Regions from separate parts of the Lysinibacillus sp. OF-1 genome, predicted to be linked through region 1. Evidence: a T-box and tRNA genes for the amino acid it is inferred to sense, from the RefSeq annotation. Region 1 holds a T-box; the other regions hold tRNA genes.

Region 1 (3,190 bases):
GATGACAAACATTCAACATGGACTTTTAAAGGCAATGTTGGCGTTTTGAAAAAAACGGTACAAGTAGAAATTACAATTTTAGAATGGGTAGCACCATCAAAAGTTACATTCGAATTAAAGGGTCTTTCTGATAATTTCACTGGAAATGGCTATTTCCTTGCAGAAAGCATTGATGCTGAAAACACAAAAATGACAGGTTTTTTAGAAGTCGTTGCTGGCGGCTTAGCTGGCCCTGTGTTAAATCCGATTTTTAAACCGATTGTACCAAAGGCAACACAAATGCTAACAGATCGTGTAGCTAATAAAATTAAATTAGTCAATGTTTAAATGATAAGAACATCCATGAAAATGGCATGCTAGAAGTAATATTCTAGCATGCCATTTTTCTAGTAGTATCTATTTATAATTATGTTCAACTTGAAACACACTAGCATACTATCCTTTAAATCGTCATATGATGCAAAGGGAGGGATTATTATCGAACAAAAAACTTGGAATATGCGAGAAACATTTTGTTTTCCTGGATATGGTTGCCCAACAGAATTAGCTGCTGTACAAATTAAACCACAGTGGCAAGCCATGCAGTTAGAGAATTCACTTCGATTAATGGGCATCTACCATATTACGGCACATGTTCGTTTTGATTTTCAAGATATGCAAGCATTTACAGGTGATGATAATTTAATTACAATTGATGCCCTTGATGTCCAAGGAGATACTGGTTATTTTGAGTATGCTGTCCCTTTACATGTGGATTTACCAAAAGAATCGGATGTCAAAGATTTAATGGTCAAAGATATTCGCCCTAGTCTGTCGAATCAGATGTGTCAGCTTGAGTGGACAGTTACAAGTATTTTTAACGAATATGAACCCGTTGTTGAAAATGATACTTTAGACAATCCACACCTAATGGCTCATGCTTTCGATCAAGAAGAAAAAATGGCTGTGATCGAGGAAAGTGTTCAAGTGAAACAACCTACCGCAGTAGCAGCAGCTTCACGCCAAGAGACCTCTACAACAGTTGACCAAAAGATAGTAATGAGAGAATCCTCAAGCCATATTGTTGTACGTGAATCCAGCACTTGGCATGAAGTGCCTTCCATGATTTGGGACCTAACAGAAGAGTATACACCGCTTAAAGTCCGTGTTTCAAATGATGTCTTTCAAAAGTAAATAGCAGAGAAGTAGTAGGAGCAATAAGAAGACTAAATCGCCTGATGTTGGCACAATAATGACACGGATAAACTGAAAAGCACAAATTGGCACAATAATGGTTCTACAATAAAAACGAACTTGTCGTAGCCAAGGAGGTAAAAGCCAAGGGTTATACTTGCGTCGACGCATTGAATTGTCACTTCCTTTTCTATTTACTTTACTCTTACTAAAAGATGACTAAATCACTTGAAAAATGACACGATTCTGCGGTACAATAAGGAAAATCAAATACAGATGCTATGATAGGGAAGAGTAAATTATGTCTACATTTTCAGAGAGGAAACGGTAGCTGAGAAGTTTCTATTTGTACTTAATTGAAGGTAGCCCTTGAGCAGCTTTAGTGAACTAACAGTAGTTAAAGCCGGTTAAACACCGTTACCGAATTAAGAGCCAGTAGGGAAGGCTGAGAAAATGTGTCATTTAGCATTGATCTTAACCGCTGCTGGAATTAAAGGTGGTACCGCGAATTAAAACTCCTTCGTCCTTTTAGACGAGAGGAGTTTTTTTATTGGGTAAAAAAATGAACAGCATTTCTTTACCAATAGTCTTCAAACAATAGGAGGAGTCAAGATGACAGAAAACATTTCAATGCCAACTAAATATGACCCACAGTCCATTGAAGCCGGTCGCTATGAATGGTGGTTACAAGGGAAATTTTTCGAGGCACAGCCTGAAAGTGGGAAAAAGCCTTATTCCATCGTTATTCCACCACCGAACGTAACAGGTAAATTACATCTTGGGCATGCTTGGGATACAACATTACAAGATATCCTTACTCGTATGAAACGCATGCAAGGCTATGATGCCCTTTGGTTACCAGGTATGGACCATGCAGGGATCGCAACACAAGCAAAAGTAGAAGCAAAACTGCGTGAGGATAATATTACACGTTATGATTTAGGCCGTGAAAAATTCCTTGAAAAAACATGGGAATGGAAAGAAGAATATGCTGGACATATTCGTGATCAATGGGCAAAGCTTGGCCTTGGTTTAGACTACACACGTGAACGTTTCACACTAGATAAAGGTCTTTCAGATGCAGTTAAAACAGTTTTTGTTGAGTTATATGAAAAAGGTTTAATTTACCGTGGCGAACGTATTATCAACTGGGATCCAGCAGCGAAAACAGCATTATCTGATATTGAGGTAATTTATCAGGATGTGCAAGGTGCATTCTATCATATGAAATATCCTTTAGCGGATGGCTCAGGATATGTAGAAGTTGCTACAACACGTCCTGAAACAATGCTCGGTGACTCTGGGGTAGCTGTTCACCCGAACGATGAGCGCTATCAGCATTTAATTGGTAAAACAGTTATTTTACCGATTGTAGGTCGTGAAATTCCGATTGTAGCTGATGACTATGTTGATAAGGAATTTGGTACTGGAGTTGTAAAAATGACACCAGCCCATGATCCGAACGACTTTGAAGTTGGAAATCGTCACAACCTAGAGCGCATTCTTGTGATGAATGAAGACGGTACAATGAATGATCTTGCTGGCAAATATAAAGGGATGGATCGTTTTGAATGCCGTAAGCAAATTGTTGCTGATTTACAAGAAGCAGGCGTGCTGATTCGTATTGAAGAGCATATGCATTCAGTAGGTCACTCTGAACGTTCTGGTGCTGTTGTTGAGCCATACCTTTCAGCACAATGGTTCGTTAAAATGCAACCACTTGCTGACACTTCCCTCGAGCTTCAAAAAGATGAAGAAGGGAAAGTAAACTTTGTCCCAGCTCGTTTTGAAAACACATATTCTCGTTGGATGGAGAATATCCGTGATTGGTGTATTTCTCGTCAATTATGGTGGGGCCATCAAATCCCAGCTTGGTATCATAATGAAACAGGCGAAGTTTACGTAGGAAAAGAAGCCCCAACTGATTCCGAAAATTGGACGCAAGATGAAGATGTACTCGATACTTGGTTCTCTTCTGCGCTCTGGCCGTTTTCTACAATGGGCTGGCCAGATGAGG
Region 2 (3,190 bases), 670 kb from region 1:
AATACTAAACCCCACTCAAAAGTTATCTAAAGGGATAACATTAAGTGGGAAAACTGGAGTTATTTAACTACAGGGTGACCTACTTTTTTTAATTTATCAGCAATGTCGTCAAGAGTTACTCTGGAATCATCATAAGTTACAGTTAATTTTTCCGCAAAAAAGTTAGCCTCTGTACTTTGAATTCCCTTTAATTTTTTCAAAGCTTTTTCAACTGTTGTTGCACATGAAGGGCAATCCAAACCTTCCACTTTTAGAACATCAGTTTTTGCTGAATTCATTTTAAATTCCTCCCTTTTATTTAAGTAAAACGATAATACTTTTTATTACCAATTTCACAATTACATTGTATAGTGTAATAGTATTGTTGTCAATTCCTATATCTTATATTAATGACTGTCCTTTAATTTATCTGCTACATAGGTACAAATACAATAATTCGAATACCTCGATACAGTATAAGTCATAACAATAAGGTCTGTTTTCCAGTATGTCACACACTTTTTCCATGTATTGTGCCATAAATTTTCTTAGCTCTTGTTCGTTAGACTATTTTAACTTTCTCACGTATCTCTCGTATTTAATTGATACATTTATGACACTTAGTATTCCACCAGATATTCCGATTTGAACACTAATTATTTTTAAACTTTAAAAAGATAATTCCACTATAAAATCCGAAGACCCCATATTAATAAAAGAAACTACTTTACCATCTTTAATTTCTTGACTCATATACCAAATACCCCCATTCAAATTAATACTATTTTACCACAAATTATTGAACATCTTTTAAAGTTTTCTACATATTTTCTACATAAAAAAAAGAACCCTTGTTATTTCAAGGATTCTTCGCTGTAAAAGATACCGGTGGTCGGGGTCGAACCGACACTCCAAAGGAACACGATTTTGAGTCGTGCGCGTCTGCCAATTCCGCCACACCGGCATAATGGAGATAAAAAAAATCGGATACACCGATTAGAGTTAAAATATGGAGGCGGCAACCGGATTTGAACCGGTGATAAAGGTGTTGCAGACCTGTGCCTTACCACTTGGCTATGCCGCCATCGAAGTTGGAGCGGAAGACGAGGTTCGAACTCGCGACCCCCACCTTGGCAAGGTGGTGTTCTACCACTGAACTACTTCCGCAAAATGGCTGGGGTACCTGGATTCGAACCAGGGCATGACGGAATCAAAATCCGTTGCCTTACCGCTTGGCTATACCCCAAAAGATAATTATATAAATGGGGCGACTGATGGGAATCGAACCCACGAGTGCCGGAACCACAATCCGGTGCGTTAACCACTTCGCCACAATCGCCATTATATTATAATTTTTATTAATTTTACTTTAAATGGGGCGACTGATGGGAATCGAACCCACGAATGCCGGAACCACAATCCGGTGCGTTAACCACTTCGCCACAATCGCCATAAAATTAATTGGCAGGGGCAGTAGGAATCGAACCCACACCAAAGGTTTTGGAGACCTCTATTCTACCGTTGAACTATGCCCCTATAATAATAAAACTGGTGGAGGGGGACGGATTCGAACCGCCGAACCCTAAGGAGCGGATTTACAGTCCGCCGCGTTTAGCCACTTCGCTACCCCTCCGGGAATACATGGTGCCGGCGATAGGAGTCGAACCCACGACCTACTGATTACAAGTCAGTTGCTCTACCAACTGAGCTACACCGGCAAAAAAACATGATGGGTCAGGACGGAATCGAACCGCCGACACTTAGAGCTTCAATCTAATGCTCTACCAACTGAGCTACTGACCCTTGTTATTAAAATAAATGGCGGTCCCGACCGGGATCGAACCGGCGATCTCCTGCGTGACAGGCAGGCATGTTAACCGCTACACCACGGGACCATTTGGTTGCGGGGGCCGGATTTGAACCAACGACCTTCGGGTTATGAGCCCGACGAGCTACCACTGCTCCACCCCGCGATAATCATATACTATTGTAAAAATAATGGTGGAGGATGACGGGCTCGAACCGCCGACCCTCTGCTTGTAAGGCAGATGCTCTCCCAGCTGAGCTAATCCTCCATCTGGGTATTTAAATGGTGACCCCTACGGGATTCGAACCCGTGTTACCGCCGTGAAAGGGCGGTGTCTTAACCACTTGACCAAGGGGCCAACTTTTGGAATAAATCAAAGTGCTGGCGGAGAGTAAGGGATTTGAACCCTTGAGACAGTGTTAACCGCCTACACGATTTCCAATCGTGCTCCTTCGGCCACTCGGACAACTCTCCAAGAATGGCTCCGAAGGCAGGACTCGAACCTGCGACAACCTGATTAACAGTCAGGTGCTACTACCAACTGAGCTACTTCGGAATAATTTTAGTATATAGCCTAGCGACGTCCTACTCTCACAGGGGGAAGCCCCCAACTACCATCGGCGCTAAAGAGCTTAACTTCCGTGTTCGGTATGGGAACGGGTGTGACCTCTTTGCCATCATCACTAGACTATTTGAAAGACAATACTTATTATAACATATTTTATCAAAATTACAAGTATATTATAATATTTTTTATTCTTTCAAAACTGGATAAACGTACATTGAATGGTTCAAACATTTTGGTTAAGTCCTCGATCGATTAGTATTCGTCAGCTCCATGTGTCACCACACTTCCACCTCGAACCTATCTACCTCATCGTCTTTGAGGGATCTTACTTACTTGCGTAATGGGAAATCTCATCTTGAGGGGGGCTTCATGCTTAGATGCTTTCAGCACTTATCCCGTCCACACATAGCTACCCAGCGATGCCTTTGGCAAGACAACTGGTACACCAGCGGTGTGTCCATCCCGGTCCTCTCGTACTAAGGACAGCTCCTCTCAAATTTCCTACGCCCACGACGGATAGGGACCGAACTGTCTCACGACGTTCTGAACCCAGCTCGCGTACCGCTTTAATGGGCGAACAGCCCAACCCTTGGGACCGACTACAGCCCCAGGATGCGATGAGCCGACATCGAGGTGCCAAACCTCCCCGTCGATGTGGACTCTTGGGGGAGATAAGCCTGTTATCCCCGGGGTAGCTTTTATCCGTTGAGCGATGGCCCTTCCATGCGGAACCACCGGATCACTAAGCCCGTCTTTCGACCCTGCTCGACTTGTAGGTCTCGCAGTCAAGCTCCCTTGTGCCTTTACACTCTACGAATGATTTCCAACCATTCTGA
Region 3 (3,190 bases), 330 kb from region 1:
AGAAGTGAGAATGCCGGTATGAGTAGCGAAAGACGGGTGAGAATCCCGTCCACCGTATGACTAAGGTTTCCTGAGGAAGGCTCGTCCGCTCAGGGTTAGTCGGGACCTAAGCCGAGGCCGATAGGCGTAGGCGATGGACAACAGGTTGATATTCCTGTACCACCTCCTCACCGTTTGAGAAATGGGGGGACGCAGTAGGATAGGGTAAGCGCGCTGTTGGTTATGCGCGTCCAAGCAGTAAGGCGTGTGTGTAGGCAAATCCGCACACTGTAACGTTGAGCTGTGATGGCGAGTCCGTATGGACGAAGTTCCTGATTTCACACTGCCAAGAAAAGCCTCTATCGAGGTGAGAGGTGCCCGTACCGCAAACCGACACAGGTAGTCGAGGAGAGAATCCTAAGGTGTGCGAGAGAACTCTCGTTAAGGAACTCGGCAAAATGACCCCGTAACTTCGGGAGAAGGGGTGCTCTTGAGCGTGCAAGCGCATGAGAGCCGCAGTGAATAGGCCCAGGCGACTGTTTAGCAAAAACACAGGTCTCTGCAAAACCGTAAGGTGACGTATAGGGGCTGACGCCTGCCCGGTGCTGGAAGGTTAAGAGGAGTGGTTAGCGCAAGCGAAGCTGCGAATTGAAGCCCCAGTAAACGGCGGCCGTAACTATAACGGTCCTAAGGTAGCGAAATTCCTTGTCGGGTAAGTTCCGACCCGCACGAAAGGCGTAACGATCTGGGCACTGTCTCAACGAGAGACTCGGTGAAATTATAGTACCTGTGAAGATGCAGGTTACCCGCGACAGGACGGAAAGACCCCGTGGAGCTTTACTGTAGCCTGATATTGAATTTTGGTACAACTTGTACAGGATAGGTAGGAGCCAGAGATCTCGGAGCGCCAGCTTCGAAGGAGGCGTCGGTGGGATACTACCCTGGTTGTATTGAAATTCTAACCCATGCCCCTTAGCGGGGCAGGAGACAGTGTCAGGCGGACAGTTTGACTGGGGCGGTCGCCTCCTAAAAGGTAACGGAGGCGCCCAAAGGTTCCCTCAGAATGGTTGGAAATCATTCGTAGAGTGTAAAGGCACAAGGGAGCTTGACTGCGAGACCTACAAGTCGAGCAGGGTCGAAAGACGGGCTTAGTGATCCGGTGGTTCCGCATGGAAGGGCCATCGCTCAACGGATAAAAGCTACCCCGGGGATAACAGGCTTATCTCCCCCAAGAGTCCACATCGACGGGGAGGTTTGGCACCTCGATGTCGGCTCATCGCATCCTGGGGCTGTAGTCGGTCCCAAGGGTTGGGCTGTTCGCCCATTAAAGCGGTACGCGAGCTGGGTTCAGAACGTCGTGAGACAGTTCGGTCCCTATCCGTCGTGGGCGTAGGAAATTTGAGAGGAGCTGTCCTTAGTACGAGAGGACCGGGATGGACACACCGCTGGTGTACCAGTTGTCTTGCCAAAGGCATCGCTGGGTAGCTATGTGTGGACGGGATAAGTGCTGAAAGCATCTAAGCATGAAGCCCCCCTCAAGATGAGATTTCCCATTACGCAAGTAAGTAAGATCCCTCAAAGACGATGAGGTAGATAGGTTCGAGGTGGAAGTGTGGTGACACATGGAGCTGACGAATACTAATCGATCGAGGACTTAACCAAAATGTTTGAACCATTCAATGAACCGTTTATCCAGTTTTGAAAGAACAAAACTTTCAATAAAAAAAGAGCTTCAAGACACAAGTAGAACAAGGAAGCAAACGAGTGATTGAAGGAGCGTACTTCTGTACGTGACTGATTGAACGAGAGCAGCTGACGCAGTAATACGCCGTGTATTGAAGGTCGACCATAGTCTAGTGATGATGGCAAAGAGGTCACACCCGTTCCCATACCGAACACGGAAGTTAAGCTCTTTAGCGCCGATGGTAGTTGGGGGCTTCCCCCTGTGAGAGTAGGACGTCGCTAGGCATAATACCCAGGAGGATTAGCTCAGCTGGGAGAGCATCTGCCTTACAAGCAGAGGGTCGGCGGTTCGAGCCCGTCATCCTCCACCATATGCCGGTTTAGCTCAGCAGGTAGAGCAACTGACTTGTAATCAGTAGGTCGTGGGTTCGATTCCTATAGCCGGCACCATTTTTTTAGAGCCATTAGCTCAGTTGGTAGAGCATCTGACTTTTAATCAGAGGGTCGAAGGTTCGAGTCCTTCATGGCTCACCATTTTTAAATAATAATAAGCGGGTGTGGCGGAATTGGCAGACGCACTAGACTTAGGATCTAGCGCCGCAAGGCGTGGGGGTTCGACTCCCTTCACCCGCACCATTATTTCATTGCCAGATAAAAAAACTTATGCACATGCGGAAGTAGTTCAGTGGTAGAACACCACCTTGCCAAGGTGGGGGTCGCGAGTTCGAACCTCGTCTTCCGCTCCAAATGTGCCGGGGTGGCGGAACTGGCAGACGCACAGGACTTAAAATCCTGCGGTAGGTGACTACCGTACCGGTTCGATTCCGGTCCTCGGCACCATTTTTAATGCGCCCGTAGCTCAATTGGATAGAGCGTCTGACTACGGATCAGAAGGTTATGGGTTCGACTCCTGTCGGGCGCGCCAAAAAGAACGGGAAGTAGCTCAGCTTGGTAGAGCACTTGGTTTGGGACCAAGGGGTCGCAGGTTCGAATCCTGTCTTCCCGACCATTTCCAAAGAAATTATGGGGCCTTAGCTCAGCTGGGAGAGCGCCTGCCTTGCACGCAGGAGGTCAGCGGTTCGATCCCGCTAGGCTCCACCATAATAAATTAACCAGTATAAAGATCCTGGCGGCGTAGCTCAGCTGGCTAGAGCGTACGGTTCATACCCGTAAGGTCGGGGGTTCGATCCCCTCTGCCGCCATCTTAAAGGACCTTTAGCTCAGTTGGTTAGAGCAGACGGCTCATAACCGTCCGGTCGCAGGTTCGAGTCCTGCAAGGTCCACCATTTATATATTGCAACGGAGGTATACCCAAGTCTGGCTGAAGGGATCGGTCTTGAAAACCGACAGGCGGGTAACACCGCGCGGGGGTTCGAATCCCTCTACCTCCTCCAGTTTTAAATCTTTATAAATGGTGCTTTAAAAACTCGAAACCGTATAAAATTATCGCGGGGTGGAGCAGTGGTAGCTCGTCGGGCTCATAACCCGAAGGTCGTTGGTTCAAATCCGGCCCCCGCAACCAAATGGT
Region 4 (3,190 bases), 320 kb from region 1:
CCACGGGACCATTTGGTTGCGGGGGCCGGATTTGAACCAACGACCTTCGGGTTATGAGCCCGACGAGCTACCACTGCTCCACCCCGCGATAATTTTATACGGTTTCGAGTTTTTAAAGCACCATTTATAAAGATTTAAAACTGGAGGAGGTAGAGGGATTCGAACCCCCGCGCGGTGTTACCCGCCTGTCGGTTTTCAAGACCGATCCCTTCAGCCAGACTTGGGTATACCTCCGTTGCAATATATAAATGGTGGACCTTGCAGGACTCGAACCTGCGACCGGACGGTTATGAGCCGTCTGCTCTAACCAACTGAGCTAAAGGTCCTTTAAGATGGCGGCAGAGGGGATCGAACCCCCGACCTTACGGGTATGAACCGTACGCTCTAGCCAGCTGAGCTACGCCGCCAGGATCTTTATACTGGTTAATTTATTATGGTGGAGCCTAGCGGGATCGAACCGCTGACCTCCTGCGTGCAAGGCAGGCGCTCTCCCAGCTGAGCTAAGGCCCCATAATTTCTTTGGAAATGGTCGGGAAGACAGGATTCGAACCTGCGACCCCTTGGTCCCAAACCAAGTGCTCTACCAAGCTGAGCTACTTCCCGTTCTTTTTGGCGCGCCCGACAGGAGTCGAACCCATAACCTTCTGATCCGTAGTCAGACGCTCTATCCAATTGAGCTACGGGCGCATTAAAAATGGTGCCGAGGACCGGAATCGAACCGGTACGGTAGTCACCTACCGCAGGATTTTAAGTCCTGTGCGTCTGCCAGTTCCGCCACCCCGGCACATTTGGAGCGGAAGACGAGGTTCGAACTCGCGACCCCCACCTTGGCAAGGTGGTGTTCTACCACTGAACTACTTCCGCATGTGCATAAGTTTTTTTATCTGGCAATGAAATAATGGTGCGGGTGAAGGGAGTCGAACCCCCACGCCTTGCGGCGCTAGATCCTAAGTCTAGTGCGTCTGCCAATTCCGCCACACCCGCTTATTATTATTTAAAAATGGTGAGCCATGAAGGACTCGAACCTTCGACCCTCTGATTAAAAGTCAGATGCTCTACCAACTGAGCTAATGGCTCTAAAAAAATGGTGCCGGCTATAGGAATCGAACCCACGACCTACTGATTACAAGTCAGTTGCTCTACCTGCTGAGCTAAACCGGCATATGGTGGAGGATGACGGGCTCGAACCGCCGACCCTCTGCTTGTAAGGCAGATGCTCTCCCAGCTGAGCTAATCCTCCTGGGTATTATGCCTAGCGACGTCCTACTCTCACAGGGGGAAGCCCCCAACTACCATCGGCGCTAAAGAGCTTAACTTCCGTGTTCGGTATGGGAACGGGTGTGACCTCTTTGCCATCATCACTAGACTTGCACATGGATGTGCTGGCTTCTGCGTTTTTAGCAGAAGTTTCTTTATGTATCTTGTTTTGAAGTTGTTTACCTGTCCTTCAAGACAAGAATTATTGTATAACGTTTTCTCACATTGTGCAATACTTTTTTATAAAAAAAAGAAATTATTACTTTTTGAAGTTATTTTTGCTAAGTAAGAGAAAATATTGCCCTGCAAAATATTATAACAATTGTTGTTTCAAAAGAAAACAATTATTTTATTTCACCTATTTTCTTAGCTTATAATCTATTTCTGAACAAGGAAAGGGTATAGAAAACCCTTCACTTGTTGTTTCATTAAATAGTTAAAAGCTCTTGTTTCAATCTTAGAATTTCTTCAAATGTTGTGGAAGCTCCAAAAGATAGTCTAAAAAATTGGCGTGCTGCTTCCAAAGAGTAACCCATTGATAAAATGGCTTTCGTTCCAGATTCACTATGAATATCACATGCACTACCCGTCGAAATACAGATTCCTGCCTCATTTAACTTTAAAAGAACATATTGTCCCTCTATTTTATCCATCATTACGCCACAAATAGTAGGCAATTGTTGGTTACATTCTATTAATTGGCATGTTTCAGGCAAATTGTTTTTCAAAAATCTTCTTAAAGTCTCATAATGTTGTCTTTCATATTGATAGTTTTCAATTGCTGCCGCAAAGGCTACAATTGCTGGTGTATCTAATGTGCCGCCTCTTAAACCCCTCTCATGAGTCACACCCGGTGTTAAGGCAGGTACTCGGAGCGCAGGATTCAGATAGACAGCACCACACCCCTTTGGTCCACCTATTTTATGAGCTGAGATTGTGATGGCATCTACTCCACTTGGTATAGCAAGCTTCCCAAATGATTGTACACAGTCAATATGGCTGAAAACATCAGATTTTTTAGCCATCTCTATTATTTTCTCTACAGGCTGAATAGCACCAATTTCAGAATTGACATGTTGAATTGTAATCAAAGCCGTATCTTTGCGGATTGCTTGCTGTAATTGTTCAAGGTCAATCCATCCATCCATCTGTAAAGGCAATTTTGTCACTATAAAACCCATTTTCTCAAGCGTATTCAACGCTGCATGCACAGACGTATGCTCAGCTTGAGATGAAATAATGTGTTTTCCTTTTTTAGAGGCCAGCGCTAATGACAAGATAGCCAGGATATTTCCTTCTGTCCCGCTCCCTGTAAAAATAATACCGTCACTATTTACGCCTAAAGCATTGGCTACAACCTCTCTTGATTGCTGGACAAAATAATAGGCTTGTCCTCCTAAATCATGAAGACTTGCACTATTTCCATAATAACGCTGTGCTACCTCTACATAAGCTGCAAGAGCCTCCTTCGTCATCGGTGATGTCGCAGCATAATCCATATAAATCATTGTCTTCTCCCTCTCTAGTTCATCAAGTCTTGTTTTCTTTTTTATTTTATGTAAAGATAAGTGTCAAGACAACTGTAAAGAGGGTATAACTATGGATGTAAAGGCAGATGTCCTTATAATCGGCAGTGGAATTGCTGCACTTCAAGCTGCTTTACTGCTCGAAGAACATTTTCAAGTACAAATTGTTACAAAATCATCTCTTTATATGAGTAGTTCTTATCGTGCACAAGGTGGCATCGCTGCTGTTACAAGTGAGAAAGATCATATTGAACACCACATTGCTGATACATTGAAAGCTGGAGAATATCATCACGAGAAAAAACATGTTACTACACTCATAGAAGATGGCACTAAAATCATGCAGAAATATTTAAAGACTGGTCTCCCTATCGATCGTCATGTTGATGGAAAACCGGCTCTAGGAC

Evidence for each region. A T-box is a leader RNA that pairs with one kind of tRNA and senses whether it is charged. The one in region 1 lies ahead of NV349_RS16190 (valine--tRNA ligase), so its partner is inferred to be a tRNA-Val.
Region 2: it has a tRNA-Val gene. The T-box ahead of NV349_RS16190 (valine--tRNA ligase) is inferred to sense a tRNA for this amino acid. The anticodon was not compared.
Region 3: it has a tRNA-Val gene. The T-box ahead of NV349_RS16190 (valine--tRNA ligase) is inferred to sense a tRNA for this amino acid. The anticodon was not compared.
Region 4: it has a tRNA-Val gene. The T-box ahead of NV349_RS16190 (valine--tRNA ligase) is inferred to sense a tRNA for this amino acid. The anticodon was not compared.

What each region holds. Positions count from the first base shown of each region.
Region 1 is NZ_CP102798.1:3,297,445-3,300,634, reverse strand. Features, by position in the region: gene NV349_RS16205 (SRPBCC family protein) at 1-327, shown strand, start outside; gene NV349_RS16200 (valyl-tRNA synthetase) at 409-1,173, shown strand; T-box leader at 1,446-1,704, shown strand; gene NV349_RS16190 (valine--tRNA ligase) at 1,786-3,190, shown strand, end outside.
Region 2 is NZ_CP102798.1:3,971,956-3,975,145, forward strand. Features, by position in the region: gene NV349_RS19445 (heavy-metal-associated domain-containing protein) at 60-278, opposite strand; tRNA gene NV349_RS19450 (tRNA-Leu) at 863-943, opposite strand; tRNA gene NV349_RS19455 (tRNA-Cys) at 990-1,063, opposite strand; tRNA gene NV349_RS19460 (tRNA-Gly) at 1,072-1,146, opposite strand; tRNA gene NV349_RS19465 (tRNA-Gln) at 1,151-1,225, opposite strand; tRNA gene NV349_RS19470 (tRNA-His) at 1,243-1,318, opposite strand; tRNA gene NV349_RS19475 (tRNA-His) at 1,354-1,429, opposite strand; tRNA gene NV349_RS19480 (tRNA-Trp) at 1,442-1,515, opposite strand; tRNA gene NV349_RS19485 (tRNA-Tyr) at 1,529-1,612, opposite strand; tRNA gene NV349_RS19490 (tRNA-Thr) at 1,622-1,697, opposite strand; tRNA gene NV349_RS19495 (tRNA-Phe) at 1,710-1,782, opposite strand; tRNA gene NV349_RS19500 (tRNA-Asp) at 1,799-1,874, opposite strand; tRNA gene NV349_RS19505 (tRNA-Met) at 1,878-1,952, opposite strand; tRNA gene NV349_RS19510 (tRNA-Val) at 1,979-2,054, opposite strand; tRNA gene NV349_RS19515 (tRNA-Glu) at 2,070-2,144, opposite strand; tRNA gene NV349_RS19520 (tRNA-Ser) at 2,169-2,260, opposite strand; tRNA gene NV349_RS19525 (tRNA-Asn) at 2,266-2,342, opposite strand; rRNA gene rrf (5S ribosomal RNA) at 2,359-2,474, opposite strand; rRNA gene NV349_RS19535 (23S ribosomal RNA) at 2,587-3,190, opposite strand, start outside.
Region 3 is NZ_CP102798.1:3,623,617-3,626,806, reverse strand. Features, by position in the region: rRNA gene NV349_RS17820 (23S ribosomal RNA) at 1-1,641, shown strand, start outside; rRNA gene rrf (5S ribosomal RNA) at 1,832-1,947, shown strand; tRNA gene NV349_RS17810 (tRNA-Val) at 1,958-2,033, shown strand; tRNA gene NV349_RS17805 (tRNA-Thr) at 2,037-2,112, shown strand; tRNA gene NV349_RS17800 (tRNA-Lys) at 2,121-2,196, shown strand; tRNA gene NV349_RS17795 (tRNA-Leu) at 2,214-2,298, shown strand; tRNA gene NV349_RS17790 (tRNA-Gly) at 2,334-2,408, shown strand; tRNA gene NV349_RS17785 (tRNA-Leu) at 2,414-2,502, shown strand; tRNA gene NV349_RS17780 (tRNA-Arg) at 2,511-2,587, shown strand; tRNA gene NV349_RS17775 (tRNA-Pro) at 2,595-2,671, shown strand; tRNA gene NV349_RS17770 (tRNA-Ala) at 2,688-2,763, shown strand; tRNA gene NV349_RS17765 (tRNA-Met) at 2,791-2,864, shown strand; tRNA gene NV349_RS17760 (tRNA-Ile) at 2,872-2,948, shown strand; tRNA gene NV349_RS17755 (tRNA-Ser) at 2,964-3,056, shown strand; tRNA gene NV349_RS17750 (tRNA-Met) at 3,110-3,184, shown strand; tRNA gene NV349_RS17745 (tRNA-Asp) at 3,188-3,190, shown strand, end outside.
Region 4 is NZ_CP102798.1:3,615,975-3,619,164, forward strand. Features, by position in the region: tRNA gene NV349_RS17615 (tRNA-Asp) at 1-10, opposite strand, end outside; tRNA gene NV349_RS17620 (tRNA-Met) at 14-88, opposite strand; tRNA gene NV349_RS17625 (tRNA-Ser) at 142-234, opposite strand; tRNA gene NV349_RS17630 (tRNA-Ile) at 250-326, opposite strand; tRNA gene NV349_RS17635 (tRNA-Met) at 334-407, opposite strand; tRNA gene NV349_RS17640 (tRNA-Ala) at 435-510, opposite strand; tRNA gene NV349_RS17645 (tRNA-Pro) at 527-603, opposite strand; tRNA gene NV349_RS17650 (tRNA-Arg) at 611-687, opposite strand; tRNA gene NV349_RS17655 (tRNA-Leu) at 696-784, opposite strand; tRNA gene NV349_RS17660 (tRNA-Gly) at 790-864, opposite strand; tRNA gene NV349_RS17665 (tRNA-Leu) at 900-984, opposite strand; tRNA gene NV349_RS17670 (tRNA-Lys) at 1,002-1,077, opposite strand; tRNA gene NV349_RS17675 (tRNA-Thr) at 1,086-1,161, opposite strand; tRNA gene NV349_RS17680 (tRNA-Val) at 1,165-1,240, opposite strand; rRNA gene rrf (5S ribosomal RNA) at 1,251-1,366, opposite strand; gene NV349_RS17690 (cysteine desulfurase family protein) at 1,686-2,756, opposite strand; gene nadB (L-aspartate oxidase) at 2,857-3,190, shown strand, end outside.